2 linked regions of the Ensifer sp. PDNC004 genome follow. The protein of the gene in region 2 interacts with the protein of the main gene of each other region in a pairwise test. Links are inferred from orthologs where the notes say so. Each region holds a gene or a part of one and is shown on either strand. Other genes may lie near its edges. The genes, in order: ung and JVX98_RS23385.

Region 1 (9,202 bases), 240 kb from region 2 along the record:
CCCACGGCCGCAGCCGGTGAGGACCCGCATCGGCGGCTTCGGCGGCGCCGAAGGACTGGCGCATTTCCTGCGCGACGAAAAGATCGCGTTGCTGGTCGATGCGACGCACCCCTTTGCCGCGCGCATTTCGCACAATGCCGCCGAGGCGGTGCAAAGAATTGGCGTGCCGCTGCTCGCCCTTCGCCGACCGGAATGGTTGCCCCTGCCCAGCGACCGCTGGACCCTGGTCGATAGCGTTGTCGAGGCGGTCAGTGCGCTTGGCGATCGAAGGCGCCGCGTGTTCCTTGCCATCGGCCGGCAGGAGGCGTTCCATTTCGAAGTCGCGCCTCAGCACAGCTACGTCATCCGCAGCGTCGATCCGGTCACGCCGCCGCTCGATCTTCCGGACCAGGAGGCGATTCTTGCAACCGGTCCCTTCAAGGAAGCCGACGAAGCCGAGCTGCTCAAGAGCCGGCAGATCGACGTGATCGTCGCCAAGAACAGCGGCGGCAGCGCCACCTACGGCAAGATCGCCGCTGCGCGCCGGCTTGGCATCGAGGTGATCATGGTCGAGCGGCGCAAGCCCGCGGACGTGCCGACGGTGGGCAATTGCGACGAGGCGCTCGACCGCATCGCTCACTGGCTCGCCCCTGCATAGAAGCGCGGCGTGTAGACGAGATCCGGCTGGCCGTCGCGCTCGACGGTACGCGTCTCGGGCGAACCGATGATGACGCAGGTCGCCATGTCGGCGCGGTTGGCATCGGCCTCGCCGAGCGGCATCACCGCAATCCGCTCGTCCGGCCGCCCGGCCGCGCGGCCGAAGATCACCGGAACCGTTGCCGGCAAGACGCCGCGCAGAAGCTCGAAGGCTTCGCCCAGTTGCCACGGCCGCGCCTTGCTGATCGGATTGTAGAGCGCGATGACGAAGCCCGCTTCCGCCGCCAGCCGGAGCCGCCTTGTGATGACTTCCCAGGGCTTCAGATTGTCGGAAAGCGAGATCGCGCAGAAATCATGGCCGAGCGGCGCCCCGATACGAGCGGCAACGGCAAGCATCGCGGTGACGCCAGGCGTGATTACCAGTTCGACCGACTTCCATTCCTCTGGGCCCTTGTCGATCGCCTCACAGACGGCGGCGGCCATGGCAAAGACGCCCGGATCGCCGCCGGAGACCATGCAGACCTTCACGCCTGCCGCAGCCCGCGCCAGCGCGACCTGCGCCCGGTCGAGTTCCTCGCGGTTGTCGGAGGCGACGCAGACCTGATCAGGTCTGAGGTTCAGCCGGTCGAGATAGGGAAAGTAGCCGTAGAATTCCTGAGCGGCGGCAACGGCCTCCGCCGTTTCCGGCGTCATCTGCTTGGCGCTGCCCGGTCCGGTGCCGACCACATAGAGCGTGCCGGTCATGGCCGGTCCTTCCAGCCGGGAACGAGCACCAGCGAGAAATAGGGCGCATCGTCATTAGCCTTCTCGGCGAGCGCCGTCATCGCCGCGTTCTTCATCGTGCCGCGCTCGACATAGACGGCCTGAGCGAGGCGGCCGGAGGCGGCAAGCGCGCGGCGGATCTTCGGCAGGTTGCGCCCCACCTTCATGATCACGGCCGCTTCGGTATCCTTCAGCCTGCGGCCAAGCTCGGCTTCGGCCATCGTGCCGGGAAGCACGGAGAGAACATCATCGCCCTGCACCAGCGGCAGGCCGGCAAGCGACCAGCAGCCGGACATGGCGGTAATGCCGGGGATCACCTCGACCGGGAAACGGTTGGCGAGCCGCACATGCAGATGCATGTAGGAACCGTAAAACAGCGGATCGCCTTCGCTGAGCACGGCGACCGTACGACCGGCGGCAAGATGCGCCGCCACGGCTTCGGCCGACGCATTGTAGAAATCGGTAATCTGGCTCTTGTAGGCGCCGTCGTCCTTGTCGATCTCGGTCGTCACAGGATAGTAGAGCGGCAATTCCACGAGATCCGGCTTCAGCAGTCCCTCGACCACGGCGCGACCGTTGCCGCTGCGCCCGGCCTTGGCGAAATAGGCAAGCACATCGGCCTGCCCGAGCGCTTTGACCGCCTTGACCGTCAGAAGCTCCGGGTCGCCGGGGCCGGTTCCAACGCCGATCAGGCGTCCCACACCGCCGCCGCTCACAGGCCCGGCCTCGCGAGCGAGTTGAGCGCGGCCGCTGTCATGGCGCTGCCACCGAGGCGGCCGCGCACGATCGCAAAGGGAACGCCATAAGAATTTTCCGCCAGCGCATCCTTCGATTCCGCAGCACCGACGAAACCGACGGGCATGCCGAGGATTGCCGCCGGCTTCGGCGCGCCATCACGCAGCATTTCGAGCAGGAAGAACAGCGCCGTCGGTGCGTTGCCGATCGCGACCACCGAACCGGCCAGACGCTCGCTCCAGAGCTTCAGGGCTGCGGCGGAGCGCGTGTTGCCGATCTCGGCGGCGATCTCGGGCGTGCGCGGATCGCGCAGCGTGCAGATCACCTCGTTACCGGCCGGAAGACGTGCGCGGGTCACACCATGCGCAACCATCTCGGCATCGCAGAGGATCGGCGCACCGGCCTTCAACGCCGTACGGGCGGAGCTTACGAAATCGGGAGAAAACACGAACTGCCTGGTCGCCTCGACGGAGCCGCAGGCATGCACCATGCGCACCGCCAGATCCGCTTCCTCTTCGGAGAAGCGCGAAAGATCGGCCTCGGCGCGAATGATAGCGAAGGAACGCTCGTAGATGGCGTTGCCATCGCGAATGTAATCATACTCAGGCATGTCTATCCCTGTTCGAACGCTGCCGAGACGCGCGCAGCTCCGAGCCGTGTAAGACAGGACTGCGCCGATTCGCCAGCGTCTTTGTTTTGCCGCACCAGCCAGCCGAGCCGGGCAAGTGCGGATCCCATTCCATTCTCATCGGTGTAGGCGCTTGGCAAGCCATTGGCAGCCCCATTTACGACAAGCCCGTATCCTGATGGCGCACCGACGAACGTCAGTTCGGACGGCTTCGGCCGGGCGCAGCCCTTGGCGCAGCCGGAGAGATGCACGGTCAGTGACCCGTCGAGCAACTCCGGCGCCGCCTCGACGAGGCGCTCAGCCATGCCCTTGGTCTCCATCCGGCCGGACGCACAGCCCTTGCTGCCGGCGCAGGTGGCGATCGCGTTGCGGGGATCCTCTTCGGCAATGCGAAAACCGTGTGCCACCGCCAGGCCCTGCGCCATCGCCGCCGTCTCAGGGCGAAGGCCGAGCACGAAGAAGGCGTGCCCCGGCGCAAGCCGGATCGCGCGCGCACCAAGTTCCTGGACCTGAAGGAGGTAGGATGCCAGCGCGGCAGCCTCCACTTGAGCAAAGGCCAGACCGAGACCAAGAACGGTGTCGGCGCTACCTAGGGCGTGAATGCCGGGTATGGCAGCCGAACGCGGAACGGCCGGGCGTTCGCTCGATGCCTCACAGCGACAGAGCGCGCGGATGTCCGCCGGGTCCAGATCGCGCCCGCGCGCCGCCGCGCCCAGGCTCGCCAGTTTCTCGAGAATGGTGACCAGGGCCGGCACGACTGCGTCGCCGGTAAACGTCCCGACGATCGATGCCTTCGCCGCCGTGCCGCCAAGCGACAGAACCCAGGTCGCGCGCCCGGCAGTCGAAACCGCCTGAAGGCGAATGTCCGCAACCACGGCGCCAAGACCGAAGCGGCCGCCACTATCGATGACGACGGATAATTTGGGTGCAAGCTTCAACGGCACCTGGCGCGCGCGAAGCGCTTCGCGAAGCTCGCTGGCAATCGGCCGGGGGTCGGCGATCTCGTCCGGGTCGATGCCGGCGAGAGGCGGCACTTCGATCGCGAGCCCCTCGGTGATGGCGATCTCCGCATCGCCGATCGCCTGCGCCAGCATCGGCACGGACGCCGCGCTCAGGCCGCGAAGCTGCAGGTTTCCGCGCGCGGTGATCTCGATGATGCCGTTGCCGAGGCGCTCGGCAGCAGCGGCAAGTGCAATGATCTTCGGCAGCGTCAGACTGTCGTCCGTCGGCCTCAACCTGACGAGCAGGCCGTCGCCGGTCTGCATCGGCTCTGCCAAGGAAGGGCAGGCACCGCGGCGCATCGACGCGACAGTACCGGCATCTCCGGTCGATGGAAGGGCGCAGCTGGTCATCAAATCCGTCATCACGTGAGGCTCTCCTCCCTGAAGAAACCTCTTAAGACGCTATAACACAGCCGCAAACCTTGAGTGAGATCAAACACGACGCGGATCAGTACTTGCCGTCACTCGTCGAAGTCGGCGCCCTTGCGCAGGAGATAGATGTCCATGATCCATCCCATCTTCGCGCGCGCCGCCGCCCGCGTTTCAAGGATTCGGTCCTTCACCGCAGCCACGCGGCCGGAAATCACGATCTCATCCGGCGTGCCGAGATAGGCGCCCCAGAAGATCTCAGCGTCCGGATCGTCGATCCGCTGGAACGCCTGTTCGCCGTCGAGCATGACGACGGAGGTCTGGCTCTTTTGCGGAAAACTCTCGTGCAGCCGGCGCCCGGTGGTGATCTCCACCGGCTTGCCGACCAGGTTCAGCGGAATGCGGTGGCTGGCGCAGAGCGCCTGCAGGCTGGTGATCCCGGGAATGACGTCATAATCGAAGGCGACCTGACCGCGTGCCTTGACCCGCTCGACGATGCGAATGGTGCTGTCATAGAGCATCGGGTCACCCCAGACGAGAAACGCGCCAATTCCCTCGTTGCCCAACTCCTTCGAAAGAAGCCCTTCATAGATCGCGGCGATCTGCGCGTGCCAGTCGTCGACGCTGCCGTCATAGCTGACGCCCTCGGTGCGCCGCACCGGCACCGCGAACTCGACGGTGCGGCCGTCCTTGCGCGTGACGTAGCGGGCGCAGATGTCGCGACGCACGTCGGCAAGCTCGGTTTTCTTGGCGCCCTTGGTCGGAATGAAAAGCACGTCGGCGCGGTTGAGCGCATTGATGGCCTGCACGGTCATGTGTTCGGGATTGCCCGAACCGATGCCTATGATCAGAATTTTGCGCATGCCCGCCTCCGCCATTTCGTTCGGGCGTCTTAGGCGGATCTCCGCCGCCAAGGCAAGACCTCAGGGCGACGACGAAGCCGTCAATCACGCCAAGCCGTCAGTTGATGTCCGCAGCCGGATTCTCGGGCAGCCGCCAGTCGATCGGATCGTAGCCCTTGCTTTCAAGGAAGGCGTTGGCCTGGGAAAAATGCCGGCAGCCGAGAAAGCCGGAATGCGCCGAAAGCGGCGACGGATGCGGCGCCCTCAAGACCAGATGGCGTGAGCGGTCGACGAAGGCCGCCTTCTTCTGCGCATAGGAGCCCCAGAGCATGAAGACGACGGGATGCTCGGCCTCGTTGACCGCGCGGATGATCGCATCCGTGAACTTTTCCCAGCCGCGTCCCTGGTGTGACGCCGCATTGCCGCGCTCCACCGTCAGCACGCTGTTCAAAAGCAGCACGCCCTGTTTCGCCCAGCTTTCGAGGAAACCATGCCGCGCCGGCGGAATGCCGAGATCGGTGTTCAGCTCCTTGTAGATGTTGACGAGCGACGGCGGCGTCCGAACGCCGGGGCGCACACTGAAGCAGAGCCCATGCGCCTGGCCATCGCCGTGATAGGGATCCTGGCCGAGGATGACGACCCGCACCTTGTCGAGCGGCGTCAGATCGAGCGCGCGAAAATACTCAGGTCCCCGAGGAAAAATCTGCCGGCCCTCGTTCTTCTGGACCACCAGGAACTGCTTGAGGTCAGCCATGTAGCCGCTGGCAAATTCCGGTGCCAAGGCTTCCCTCCAGCTTTCTTCAAGCTTTACTGCCGTTTCCATCGCGCGTCCGCTCCATGTCAGAGGATCGAGGCCGCAATTTAGGCCGCTCGGACATCACCGCAAGCCCAATCGCGCCTGCCGCGGGAATGCTGCACGGGTTTTGCCTGCCGGCCGCAGGCACAGGGGTATTGCGCTAGCCCTTTTGAGGAGCATTGTATTTCAACAGATACAACGGTAATCAGGAGGCGATATCGTTGTATCCTTAGAGATATCACGCATCGTTGGAGGGAAATCGATGATCAAGAGAAGAGACTGGCTGAAGGGCCTGGCGCTGACGCTCGGCCTCGCCTGGGTCGGCGCAATCGTTCTGCCGGCGTCCGCGCAGGCCGAAGAGAAGGTGACGGTCTTTGCGGCTGCGAGCCTGAAGAACGCGCTCGATGCGATCAATGCCGAGTGGCAGAAGGAAAGCGGCAAGGAAACGACCGTTTCCTACGCGGCAAGCTCCGCGCTTGCCAAGCAGGTGGAACAGGGCGCGCCCGCCGACGTCTTCATCTCTGCCGACCTCGCCTGGATGGACTATCTCACTGAAAAGAAGCTGATCAAGGACGACACCCGCGCAAACCTGCTCGGCAACCGCATCGTGCTCGTGTCCGGCAAAAAGGATGCTGGCCCGGTCGAGATCAAGCAGGGCTTCGATCTCGCTGGCATCCTCGGTGACGGCCGCCTGGCCATGGGTGCGGTCGATTCCGTTCCGGCCGGCAAGTACGGCAAGGCAGCACTCGAAAAGCTCGACGCCTGGGAGGCCGTAGAGCCGAAGGTCGCCGGCGCCGAAAGCGTGCGTGCCGCCCTCCTGCTCGTCTCGCGCGGTGAGGCACCCTACGGCATCGTCTACCAGACCGACGCCGCAGCAGATCCGGGCGTCAAGGTCGTCGGCACCTTCCCGGAAGACAGCCATCCGCCGATCATCTACCCGATCGCCATCACGGCCGAGAGCAAGAGCCCCGATGCCGCCGCCTATGTCGACTTCGTCAAGTCGGCCAAGGCTGCAGAACTCTTCGAAAAGCAGGGCTTCACGGTCCTGAAGTAACCGACCTGAAATCGCGTCGGATCTCGGCTGTCCAGAGGCAGGCGAAGCATCTATCGTGACACGTCGCCCGCGCCCAAACGCGGGCGACGTTATCGTGTTTGAGAGGCAGCGGCGGCCTGAAGCGTACAGCTAAGTCTGACCGGCCTGGCATCGGGGAGCGACATCTGTTGGACTGGCTTGCAGTGAGCGAAGCGGAGTGGACGGCGATCCTCTTGAGCCTGCGCGTCGCAACCGTCGCGATGATCGGTAGCCTGCCTTTCGCCCTCGCTGTCGCCATGCTGCTTGCCCGCGGACGCTTCTGGGGCAAGACGCTGCTGAACGGCCTTGTCCATCTGCCGCTGATCCTGCCGCCCGTCGTCACCGGCTTCCTGCTGCTTCTGCTCTTCGGTCGCCGTGGCCCGCTCGGCGCCTTCTTCGCCGATTATTTCGGCCTGGTCTTTTCCTTCCGCTGGACCGGCGCGGCGCTCGCCTGCGCCGTCATGGCCTTTCCGCTGATGGTGCGCAGCATCCGCCTGTCGATCGAGGCGGTCGACCGCAAGCTCGAGGACGCGGCCACGACGCTCGGGGCGAGCCCGCTCTGGGTCTTCGCCACCGTCACCCTGCCGCTGATCATCCCCGGCATCATCGCCGGCATGATCATCGCCTTTGCCAAGGCGATGGGCGAATTCGGCGCAACGATCACCTTCGTCTCCAACATTCCCGGCGAAACGCAGACGCTCTCGGCTGCGATCTATACCTTCACCCAGGTGCCGGGCGGCGACGCCGGCGCCATGCGGCTGACGATCATTTCCGTCATCATTTCCATGGCCGCGCTGATCTTCTCCGAACTGCTGGCGACCTTTGCCGCGCGCCGGGTGGCGGCCCAATGAGCCTCACCGTCGAAGCCCGCCACCAGCTCGGTAATTTCGCGCTCGATGCCGCCTTTACTTCGGATGGCGGCGTGACCGCATTGTTCGGCCGGTCCGGCTCTGGCAAGACCTCGCTGATCAACATCATCGCCGGGCTCTTGAAGCCGGAAAGCGGCCGCGTGCTGCTTAACGGCGACGTCATCGCCGACAGCGAGAAGAGGATCTTCACGCCGGTGCACCGCCGCCGCTTCGGCTATGTCTTCCAGGAGGCGCGGCTCTTCCCGCACTTGAGCGTGCGCCGCAACCTCGCCTATGGCCGCTGGTTTGCGGGCAACGGCGGCTCGGGCGGAGACTTAACCCGCACCGTCGAGATGCTCGGCATCGGCCATCTGCTCGATCGCAGCCCGTCGGCTCTATCCGGCGGCGAAAGGCAGCGCGTGGCGATCGGCCGGGCCCTGCTTGCGGCACCGCGGCTGCTGCTGATGGACGAACCGCTCGCCGCCCTCGACGAGGCGCGCAAGGCCGAGATCCTGCCCTATCTCGAGCGGCTGCGCGACGACGCCGGTATCCCGATCGTCTATGTCAGCCACTCCATCAGCGAAGTCTCCCGGCTGGCACGGCGCGTCGTGGTGCTCGAAAACGGCCGGGTGACCGCGTCCGGTGCAGCGGCCGAAGTGTTGAGCACACCCGCCGCCACGCTTGCCACCGGCCGGCGCGAGGCCGGCGTCCTCTTGGAGGGCGAGGTCGAGGGAACCGATCCGGCTCACGAACTGACGACGGTGCGCGTCGGACGGGAACGGCTGCGCATCGCCGGTGTCAGCGCCACGCCCGGAGGCAGGCTCCGCCTGCACATCGCCGCCCGCGACGTCATGCTGGCGACGTCGAGACCAGTGGAGATCAGCGCGCTCAATGTACTCGAAGGGCGCATACTGACGCTGACATCGGAGGACGATGGCAGCGTGGATGTCCGGGTGACTTGCGGTGATGCGACCATTGCCGCCCGCATCACCCGCTTTTCGCGGGACGTGCTGCAGCTTGTTCCCGGCAAGACCGTCTATGCCGTCATCAAGTCGGTGGCGATCGATCACTAGAGCGTGGTGCGTTCATGGGAACGCACCAAGGACGTCCTAGGCTTTTTGGGAAACAACAGGTGCCGTATCGGACGGTGGTGTATCGCTGCTCCGAACACTTTCGAGCCAGGCGAGATCATCGGCAATCACCGCCTGCGCCTTCTCTTCCATTTCGCGGTAGCGACGGATGAGCTCTTCGCCGAACGCCGTCAGCGCCGCCCCGCCACCCTGCTTGCCGCCTCGCTGCGATTCAACCGAAGGCTCGCGGAACATCCGGTTCAAGGCATCGACCAGCAGCCAGGCGCGGCGGTACGACATGTCCATCGCCCGCCCGGCAGCGGAGATGGAGCCGGTCTCGCGGATCAGTTCGAGCAACAGGATCTTGCCGCGGCCGAGCCGATCGGCGGGCGGAAAATCGATGCGCAGGACGGGGCGAAGATCGGGGCGGCGTTCACTCATGC
Region 2 (9,328 bases):
GCCACGAGGGGCTTCGTAAACGCGAGGCCCGGATCAGAATCGAACTGCATTACGCCATCGCTGGCGACATTTATATCCTCATCGGGCTCGCCGTCCCGTTCCATTCCCAGCTGCTCCATAACCTCCTTTACAACGCGCTCGATGGTTTCGCTGGGTGTCTTCATCCCGAACCAAGTCGCGATGGATTTAAGATCCGCGAAGGTGGCATCGTTGATTCTGACAACTGGCATGAAGGTCTCCACCGTGGATGACAGGAAATCAATGTTACATATCATCTACCGGTGGTCAATCAGAATATGTTACATGCTTCTGACTGACCCCTAGGCTAAATCCCCGAACGTGATTGAACCTAAGTCACGTCCAATGGCAGTGGCCCGCAGAGAACCAGTGAGAAAGACACCGGCGTAGTGGTGATAGGCATGACCCACAGAAATCTAACTAGCCAAGTCGCTCAGTATAAACTACCTTGCGTTGAATCAATGACTTGGCAGGCTGCAATGAGAGATCATAGCGAACGTGACGTATGCACAAAGCTTGTGACGCCCGCGCTCGTAAGTGCCGGATGGGATTTGCATAAACAAATCAGAGAAGAGGTAACCTTAACCGCTGGTCGAATCGTGGTTCGCGGAAGACTCACCGCGCGCGGTAAGCAAAAGCGGGCAGACTATGTCCTCTACCACAAGCCTAACATTCCAATCGCCGTGATCGAGGTTAAGGATGCCACGCACAATGTAGGGTCTGGAATGCAGCAAGCGCTGGAATATGCGGATATGATTGGCGCGCCCTTCGCCTTTGCGACCAACGGCAAAGGATTTGTGTTTCATGACAAGACCTCAGCCGATGGACGCCTAGAGCGTGAAATTGCACTCCACGACATCCCCTCGCCAAACCAGTTGTGGTCCCGTTATGTCGCATGGAAAGGCATTGCCGCTCCAAAGCGTAACCTCCTCGATCAAGACTATTTCGATGATGGTTCCGACAAAGCGCCGCGCTATTACCAAACTCTGGCAGTCAATCGCGTCATTGAGGAAATCGCTAAGGGGAAGGACCGGCTTCTGCTCGTGATGGCGACAGGAACCGGGAAAACCTACACGGCCTTTCAGATCATTTGGAGGCTGTGGAAGGCCGGCGCCAAGAAGCGCATTTTGTTCCTCGCAGACCGGAACATTCTCGTAGATCAAACCAAGACGAACGACTTCAAGCCCTTTGGTGGGGCGATGACGAAGATCAGTAATCGCCAAGCGGACAAGTCGTATGAGATCTATCTATCACTATACCAGGCGGTGACTGGTACGGACGATGCGGCGAACATCTACAAGCAGTTCTCGCCTGATTTTTTCGATCTCGTGATCATCGACGAATGTCACCGTGGCAGCGCTGCAGCGGACTCTGCTTGGCGCGAGATACTCGAGTATTTTTCTAGCGCGGCTCAGATTGGCCTCACCGCTACACCCAAGGAAACGAAGGACGTTTCCAACGTCGATTACTTCGGTGAACCGGTCTACACCTACTCGCTACGTCAGGGGATCGAAGATGGCTTCCTCGCTCCCTACAAGGTCATCCGTTACGATCTGGATAAGGACCTCACTGGATACAGGCCCGAAGCAGGTACGGTCGATCGATATGGACACGAGGTGCTCGACAGAATCTACAATCAACGGGACTTCGATCGTACACTCGTTCTCGATCAACGTACGAAGTTGGTCGCCGCAAAGATCACCGAGTTTCTGAAGGCAACGAACCGCTTCGACAAGACCATCGTGTTCTGTGAAGACACGGAGCATGCTGAACGTATGCGGCAAGAGCTTACGAATGCGAATGCCGATTTGGTCGCAGAGAATCATCGTTACGTTATGCGGATCACCGGTGATGACCCCTTGGGCAAAGCGGAGCTCGACAATTTCATCGATCCGAAAGCCAAGTATCCTGTGATTGCAACGACTTCGAAGCTGCTGACTACCGGCGTGGACGCCAAAACCTGCAAGCTAATCGTCTTGGACCAACGCATCCAGTCCATGACCGAATTCAAGCAGATTATCGGTCGCGGCACACGCATTGATGAAGAGCACGGCAAAAAATTTTTCACGATAATGGACTTCAAGCGGGCGACTGAGCTTTTCGCTGATCCCGACTTCGATGGCGATCCCGTCCAGATTTACGAGCCCGGCGAAAACGACTCGCCGCTTCCGCCCGATGGAAATGAGGCGCCTGCAACACCTAAAGGAGGGTTCGGCGAGGAAGAACAACCGTCGATCATCGATGGGTCGGACGGCGATCTTCCGCCAGAACCGCTGCGCAAATTCTACGTTGACGGTGTGGAGGTCATCGTGTTGTCGAAGCGGGTCCAATATCTTGGGCCAGGCGGCAAACTGATCACAGAATCGCTGCGCAGCTACGCGCAGAAGACATTGCAGAAGGATTACAAGACGCTGGGCGAATTCCTACGGCGCTGGTCCAGTGCAGAGAAAAAGCAGGCGATCATTGAGGAGCTGGAAGCCTTGGGCGTTTCGCTAGAAGGGCTACGGGAAGAGGTCAGAAACGGCGATGCCTTCAGTTCCTTCGACCTACTCTGCCATGTGGCTTATGGCCAGCCGCCGCTTACGCGCAAAGAACGCGTCGAGAAGGTGAAGAAACGCAATTACTTCGCGAAATACGAGGGTAAAGCCCGCTCTGTTCTAGAGGCGTTGCTAGATAAATACGCCGACGACGACTTCGCGCCATTAGAAAACGCTCGCGTGCTGCAGCTTAAGCCCTTTGATCAAATCGGCACTCCGGTTGAGATCATGAAGGGTGTTTTCGGCGGCAAATCAGCTTATGAAGCCGCCATCAAAGACTTGCAGGCGGAATTGTATCGTGAAGGGGCGTAACGCGTGACCAACGTTTCGGGTGTCATCAAATCGATCCAGGACATCATGCGCAAGGATGCGGGCGTTGATGGAGACGCGCAGCGCATTGGTCAGCTTGTCTGGATGTTCTTCCTAAAGATCCTGGATGATCAAGAAGACTCGCTCATGCTGTTGAGCGACGACTATCGCTCACCCATCCCGGCACATCTGCGCTGGTCTGCGTGGGCCAGCAATCCAGAGGGCATCACCGGAGATGCGCTGCTCGATTTCATCAACAACCAGCTTTTTCCGAAACTGAAGAATCTCACTCTCGATGGACCCGAGCGTGACCGTGCGATCGTCATCCGCTCAGCCTTCGAGGATGCTTACAACTACATGAAAAATGGCACGTTGATCCGCCAAGTGATCAACAAGATCAACGATATCGATTTCAATAACACGGGCGATAAGCACGCGTTCGGCGACGTATACGAACAGATCCTGAAAGACCTGCAAAGCGCCGGGAACGCAGGTGAATTCTATACGCCCCGCGCCGTCACCCAATTCATGGTCGACATGCTCGATCCGAAGCTGGACGAACTGGTTCTTGATCCCGCCTGTGGCACCGGCGGCTTTCTGGCCCATGTAATGGATCACAAGAGCGACCACTATGTGCAGTCCGTCGAAGATGCGAAGACGGTTCAGGAGAGCATTCTCGGCGTAGAGAAAAAAGCACTGCCGCATCTACTTTGCGTCACCAACATGATGCTGCACGGAATCGAGTCACCGATCAACATCGAGCATGACAACACGCTTGCAACAGCGCTCAAGGATCACAAGTGGCGCGGCAAGATCGATGTCATCATCACCAACCCGCCCTTCGGTGGCACGGAGGAGGACGGAATCGAAAAAAACGTGCCCCAGGCCTTCCAGACGCGTGAGACCGCGGATCTTTTTTTGGTGCTGATCATCGAGCTCCTAAAGGACAACGGCCGTGCAGCCGTGGTTCTGCCTGACGGCACGCTGTTCGGTGAGGGCATCAAGACGCGCATCAAGGAAAAGCTCATGACCGAGTGCAACCTGCACACCATCGTCCGCCTGCCCAACGGTGTGTTCAACCCTTACACGGGCATTAAGACGAACCTCCTCTTCTTTGAAAAAGGCAAACCAACTGAAGAGGTCTGGTTTTACGAGCACACCTATCCGGAAGGCTATAAGAGCTACTCCAAAACAAAACCAATGCGGATCGAAGAGTTCGAAGGTGAGAATTCCGAGAAGGCCTGGTGGGGTGATCTGACCACCCGAACAGGTCGCAAAGAGAACGACAGCGCCTGGAAGGTCAGCGCCGCCGAGATCAGAGCCAACGGGTACAACCTCGACATTGCCAATCCGCATCGCAGGGAAGAAGGGCACAAGGACCCAACCGAACTTCTGGGCGAGTGGCAGGAAGCCCGCGCACAATTGGCCGCCACACAGGAAAGCCTGAAGGCCATCCTGACCGCAGCACTCGGCAAGACGACGGCAGCGTGACGCCATGCACGCTAATGTTTTTCTGAAACATTTCGCTCCGCTAACATCCGGTCCCGGTGGTGTCCAAGATCTCCGGGACCTAGTGCTGCAACTTGCAGTCAGAGGGAAATTAACCTCCACATCTTCGGATGACGACAACATTCTGAGCCATTTGAGTCGCGCCGATGATTTCGTTTCTGCTGATATTGCAAGCGGAGTCGGCGCGAAACGAAAAGAGATTGAGTTCGACTTGAGTACGCCGCCGTTTGAGATTCCAAGTTCTTGGCAATGGGTACGGCTCGATACGATCGCCAGCTATATTCAGAGGGGGAAAAGTCCTACTTACGCCGACAGCGGCAGTATAAAGATCATCTCCCAAAAATGTATCCAATGGACAGGGTTTGCCGATCAGCCATGTAGGTGGCTAGACGCCGATGCGTTCAAAAAATTCGGGCGAGAACGGATAATACGAGACGGCGATCTCCTTTGGAATTCAACCGGAACTGGCACGATCGGCCGTATAATCAATTTCGATGGCGCTCCGTTCGGAGAGCAGATTTTTGTCGCAGATAGCCACGTAACAGTAGTCCGGCTTGCATTGGGCGATCCGAAATATGTTTGGTGCTGTCTCGCTTCGCCAGACGTACAGCGTACGCTGGAGTCTGATGCCTCGGGATCGACAAACCAGGTCGAACTATCAACTAGCTATGTTCGCAATACTTGGGTGCCCTTCCCACCTCTCGCTGAGCAGAAGCGCATTGTTGCCAAGGTCGGTGAACTCATGGCGCTATGCGATACGCTGGAGGAGCGACGGGATAGAGCAATCAGCCTCAAGCGCGCCACCGCAGCCTCAGCTTTGATTGATCTGAACGAAGCGAACACCGCTGAAGCGACCGCCGAGCGTTGGGACAGAATTGCCCCAAGATTTAGTGAGCTGTTCGATGAACTTGAGACGATCGAGGCACTGAGAGGGACTATCCTGGATCTGGTAACAAAGGGGAGGTTCTCGAACGGAGCAGCTTCAAGTGTAAATCAATACGAAGCCATTCGCTCTCGGATCGAGGATCGAGTAGCCCAGAAAAAGATCCGCAAACCAAAGCAAACGAGTGGCTTTTGCACTGACACGCTTGCGCCTCTCCCGGACGGATGGCGTTGGGTGCAGTTGGGAGATCTCTGCTGGTCAGTAACCGATGGACCGCACTTTTCGCCAAAATACGTGGATGCAAAAATTGGTGTTCCCTTTATTTCTACCCGCAATATCGTTTCCGGTAAGCTTGATTTCTCCGGTTGCAAATTCATCAGTCGTTTAGACCATGAGGAGTTTTCTAGAAGAACAAAGCCGGAGCATGGTGATTTATTATACACCAAAGGCGGGACCACGGGGGTAGCTGCAGTAAATCGATCAGATAAAGAATTCAGCGTTTGGGTTCACATCGCGGTTCTTAAGTTCGATCATGATTTGATCGTCCCTGAATATTTAGCTTATACCCTGAACAGCCCGCGCTGTTACAAACAAAGTCAAGAGTTCACCCAGGGAATAGGGAATAGGGACCTTGGGCTAACTCGCCTAATCAACATTATACTTCCGCTCCCGCCGGTCGCCGAGCAAAAACGCATTGTCGCCAGGATCGATGAGCTGATGGCGTTGTGCGATCTGCTGGAAGAACAGGTGCGCGAGGGCGAACGGCTGAATACAGAATTACTGGCGTCGCTGGTCCATACCTTAAGCGCGAGCGGGCCCGAAGGCGGCAATGGGCCTCGCTTGCTAGAACCAGTTACGGGTGAGGGAGCCGTTAGCTTCAAAAGCATCAAGGCGCCCCCTGCCAACGTGGTAAACCGTTTAAACAACCGAAACGATCCGCGCACGACCAAGATTGCCGCTGGTGGCGATGAGCACTTGCTCGCTCGCTCAGCTGACGTTGACAGCAAGTTCAAGGAGGCTGTGCTGGTCGGTGCTATCGTGAAGGCGTTTTTCGAGGCCGGCGGCGAGCCCATCGGTAACTTCCGTCTGCAAAAAGCTGTATATTTCGCTCGACGTCACAGTGGCGAGCATGCGCTCAACCGCGAGTTCGCTCGCAAGGCAGCAGGCCCCTACAACCCTTCCATGAAGCATTCCGGCGGCATAGCAATTGCCAAACAGAAGAACTGGCTACGCGAAGCTCGTGGACGCTATGGCTTCGGCCACGTGCCGGGCGGTGCGGCCGCAGAGATGAAGGAGTGGATCGATACCTATGCCTATGGTGAGATTGCCGGTTGGGTCGCAGACCAGTTCCGCTTCAAGAAAAACGAGGACTGGGAAACTCTCGCCACTGTCGACTATGCCATCGAGCACATGCGTTCACTTGGCGTAGAGCCTAACGCAAGCAAGGTCCTCGACTACATTCGTGCAGATGATGAGTGGCGCCCGAAAATCGAGAAGCTCGGATTGACAGAATTCAGCATTCAATCCGCCATTATTGAAATCAAAGCACTGTTCGAGGCGTAAGATGCCGACACATTCGACTTCCATCTCCTGGTGTGAGGAAGACCGGCACGCGACATATCATCAGCATAAGTCATTCAATAATTGGTTGGATGAAAAGGGAGAAGATGCTGAGAAAGTTCTTGAACGATACGGATTGCTGAATATCGCAACGCCCAGCAAAGCTTTATTTGCAGGCGATCCAACGGCCTACGAACTAGAGATCGATCGTCATTTTCAGGAGAAGCGTGATTTCGCACTTGGCGCTGACTCCTTCGATGATCTGTGGTTTCGAAAGAACAAAGCGCATTTCAACCAACTGATTGAGCACCTGAAGGGCGAGTCGATTGTCCCTTTTATTGGTGCGGGCGTCTCTTGTACGTCTGGCTACCCCGGCTGGTCTCAGCATCTTGTAAACCATGCCAATGCAAGCGGGCTTAGCGACGCTCAGCGCCGCATCGATGAGGGGCTTCACGAAGAAATCATCGACGAGCTGATCCAAAAACACAAAATGCCCTTATTCGTCCAAGGCATGAAGGATGACTTCTTGGGGGAGCCCGCCAACCTGGATTTGCAGAGGCTGATTGTTAATTTGTGCAAGCACGTCATCGTCACCACAAACTATGATTTATGCATCGAGAAGGCTCTTGCAGCGTCAGGTGGTGCCTATGTCACTCCAATTTCTTCGACCGAAAGGGACAACCAAGATCTTATTTTTGCTTGTTCCAACCGCAAACGCGCCTTGCTAAAGCTTCACGGCACTATCACATCGCCCGCGAACTGCATCCTGAGCAAGGCGCACTACGACGTAGCTTATGGCGAGGCCTACCTCAACATGAGCTTGCCAATCCCCAAGAAGCTGCGGCGACTATATGAGCACGTTAGCCTTTTGTTTGTCGGCTGCAGTCTCATTGCAGATCGCACTATGAATGTTTTTAGGGCGCTAAAAGAGGAGCTGGGGGAAAACGTTCCTCAACATTTCGCGATCTTAGAAGCGCCGGCCGACGTGAGCCAGTTGCCAAATCGAAACGCGTTTCTATCGCAACATGGGATCACGCCAATTTGGTACCCTAGAGGGGAGCATGATCGCCTACCAGAAATTCTGAACGCCATTTCAGATGAACTTTATCGATATTGATCGAAGTGGTCTATTGCACTCGGCAGTCCGAGGGACAGTTGTGTCAACTACCTGATTTTCTTCAGCAATAGCGGGAGGGACCCATCGAATGGAGCACGAGATGGAGGATGTGCTGGGTCGACTGGCAGAGGCTATCGACAGGGTCCTTGATAACGATCGGCTCGCGCGGTTTCAGCCAAGTGAAGTTGCAGTCACCTTCGAGTTAGGATGGCACCTCCGAGAATTATTTGGCAACGAATGGGATGTTAACGGCGAGTATGATCGTCTTGGCGAAGACGAGAAAGCGCTTCAGTACCCCGGCAGGCCACCTCGAAAACCCACTAACAGGATACGTCCCGACATTATCGTTCACATCATGGGCGAGCGAAATAATCTGCTTGTTGTGGAAGCGAAGCTTCATGGTAACAACAATTACGCCTACGATGACTGGAAACTTCGCGGGATGACATGGCAGGAGGGAGAATACGGTTATTTCGTCGGTGTCCATCTCGTCTTCTTTATTGCCGCTCGAAGATTAGCTTCCTGCACCGTATATACTAACGGCGAGGTCGATGAAGCATGGACCGGATGGCTCCAAGAAAAGTACTTGGAAGATTGACACGACCTTCCGGTTGAACAAATGCGGGTGCCACAATGCCGTGCCGTGCGCCTATGCCGCAGTCGTTCGTGGCAGCGCAGCTACGCGGGCGCGCGACCGGTCTTTGCCGCGAACTCGTTCAGGCACGTCGCGATGTCCTGAGTGTCCCAGGTGCGCATATGCCACCAGGTGTTCGGGCTGCGCAGCTACGCGGGCGCGCGACTGTCCAGCGAGCAAGCCTCCCCTCCCCTCCCCTTGCGTTTCAGTGTACGGCTGACGCCATCACTGCCGCCACGGCATCATGCCTGTGACGGCAGTGACGCTCGTGACGGCGCACCGGTAACCGCCACCGGCAGCGCAAGTTGGAGGGATAGTCCCCTCGGAAGGTTGGAGATGGTTATGGACGCCGAAACGGAGAATGCTTTCTGGGCCAAGATCCAGGTTGAGTTTGGCGAACTCCGGGATCTCTTCAGTATGCATTTTGAAACCCAAGCGGAAGGTATCGGCCAACGAATAGCCACTACCAAAACGAAAAGTGGGAGGAAATCGGAGTGGCGGGACACCGCGCCACATTGGCATGACGAAGAAGTCGGACAGTCGGTTCGTTCATGGCAGATGATTCCATACGTGGATGCCATCGACCAAGAATTGCTTTGCGAACATTTCGAAGCCGGAAGACGACTCATCCCCCAGGTCGAACAGGGGATCGCTGCACGAAAGATGACATTTGAGTTTTTCGAGCAATGGGGCTCGTTGAATCGTTGCGGCGGGGCGGTCCGTATCGTCTATTTTGCTAGGCCCGATGTCGGGCGGCTCCG

Evidence for each region.
Region 1: the proteins of JVX98_RS23385 (region 2) and ung interact in binary tests that used the Escherichia coli proteins (3 or more experiments, as listed by UniProt). The link is inferred for Ensifer sp. PDNC004 from one-to-one orthologs.

The regions. Positions count from the first base shown.
Region 1 is NZ_CP070353.1:3,358,764-3,367,965, reverse strand. What follows is about bases 3,945-6,814. They hold ung (uracil-DNA glycosylase), read right to left. Parts: upstream 5,797-6,814; coding sequence 5,092-5,796; downstream 3,945-5,091. Other genes in these bases: modA (molybdate ABC transporter substrate-binding protein), read left to right, coding at 6,032-6,814; cobF (precorrin-6A synthase (deacetylating)), read right to left, coding at 4,224-4,994; cobG (precorrin-3B synthase), read right to left, coding at 3,945-4,113. Outside these bases: JVX98_RS24490 (cobalt-precorrin-6A reductase), read left to right, coding at 1-637; JVX98_RS24485 (precorrin-3B C(17)-methyltransferase), read right to left, coding at 616-1,380; JVX98_RS24480 (precorrin-2 C(20)-methyltransferase), read right to left, coding at 1,377-2,114; JVX98_RS24475 (precorrin-8X methylmutase), read right to left, coding at 2,111-2,743; more of cobG, read right to left, coding at 2,746-3,944; more of modA, read left to right, coding at 6,815-6,823; modB (molybdate ABC transporter permease subunit), read left to right, coding at 6,991-7,692; modC (molybdenum ABC transporter ATP-binding protein), read left to right, coding at 7,689-8,762; JVX98_RS24440 (winged helix-turn-helix domain-containing protein), read right to left, coding at 8,799-9,200. UniProt on the Escherichia coli protein: Excises uracil residues from the DNA which can arise as a result of misincorporation of dUMP residues by DNA polymerase or due to deamination of cytosine.
Region 2 is NZ_CP070353.1:3,119,734-3,129,061, reverse strand. What follows is about bases 2,117-5,112. They hold JVX98_RS23385 (class I SAM-dependent DNA methyltransferase), read left to right. Parts: upstream 2,117-2,870; coding sequence 2,871-4,355; downstream 4,356-5,112. Other genes in these bases: JVX98_RS23380 (restriction endonuclease subunit S), read left to right, coding at 4,438-5,112; hsdR (EcoAI/FtnUII family type I restriction enzme subunit R), read left to right, coding at 2,117-2,867. Also shown: JVX98_RS23395 (T4SS efffector SepA family protein), read right to left, coding at 1-230; more of hsdR, read left to right, coding at 498-2,116; more of JVX98_RS23380, read left to right, coding at 5,113-6,819; JVX98_RS23375 (SIR2 family protein), read left to right, coding at 6,821-7,933; JVX98_RS23370 (hypothetical protein), read left to right, coding at 8,034-8,531; JVX98_RS23365 (hypothetical protein), read left to right, coding at 8,910-9,328. UniProt on the Escherichia coli protein: The subtype gamma methyltransferase (M) subunit of a type I restriction enzyme. The M and S subunits together form a methyltransferase (MTase) that methylates A-2 on the top and A-3 on the bottom strand of the sequence 5'-AACN(6)GTGC-3'.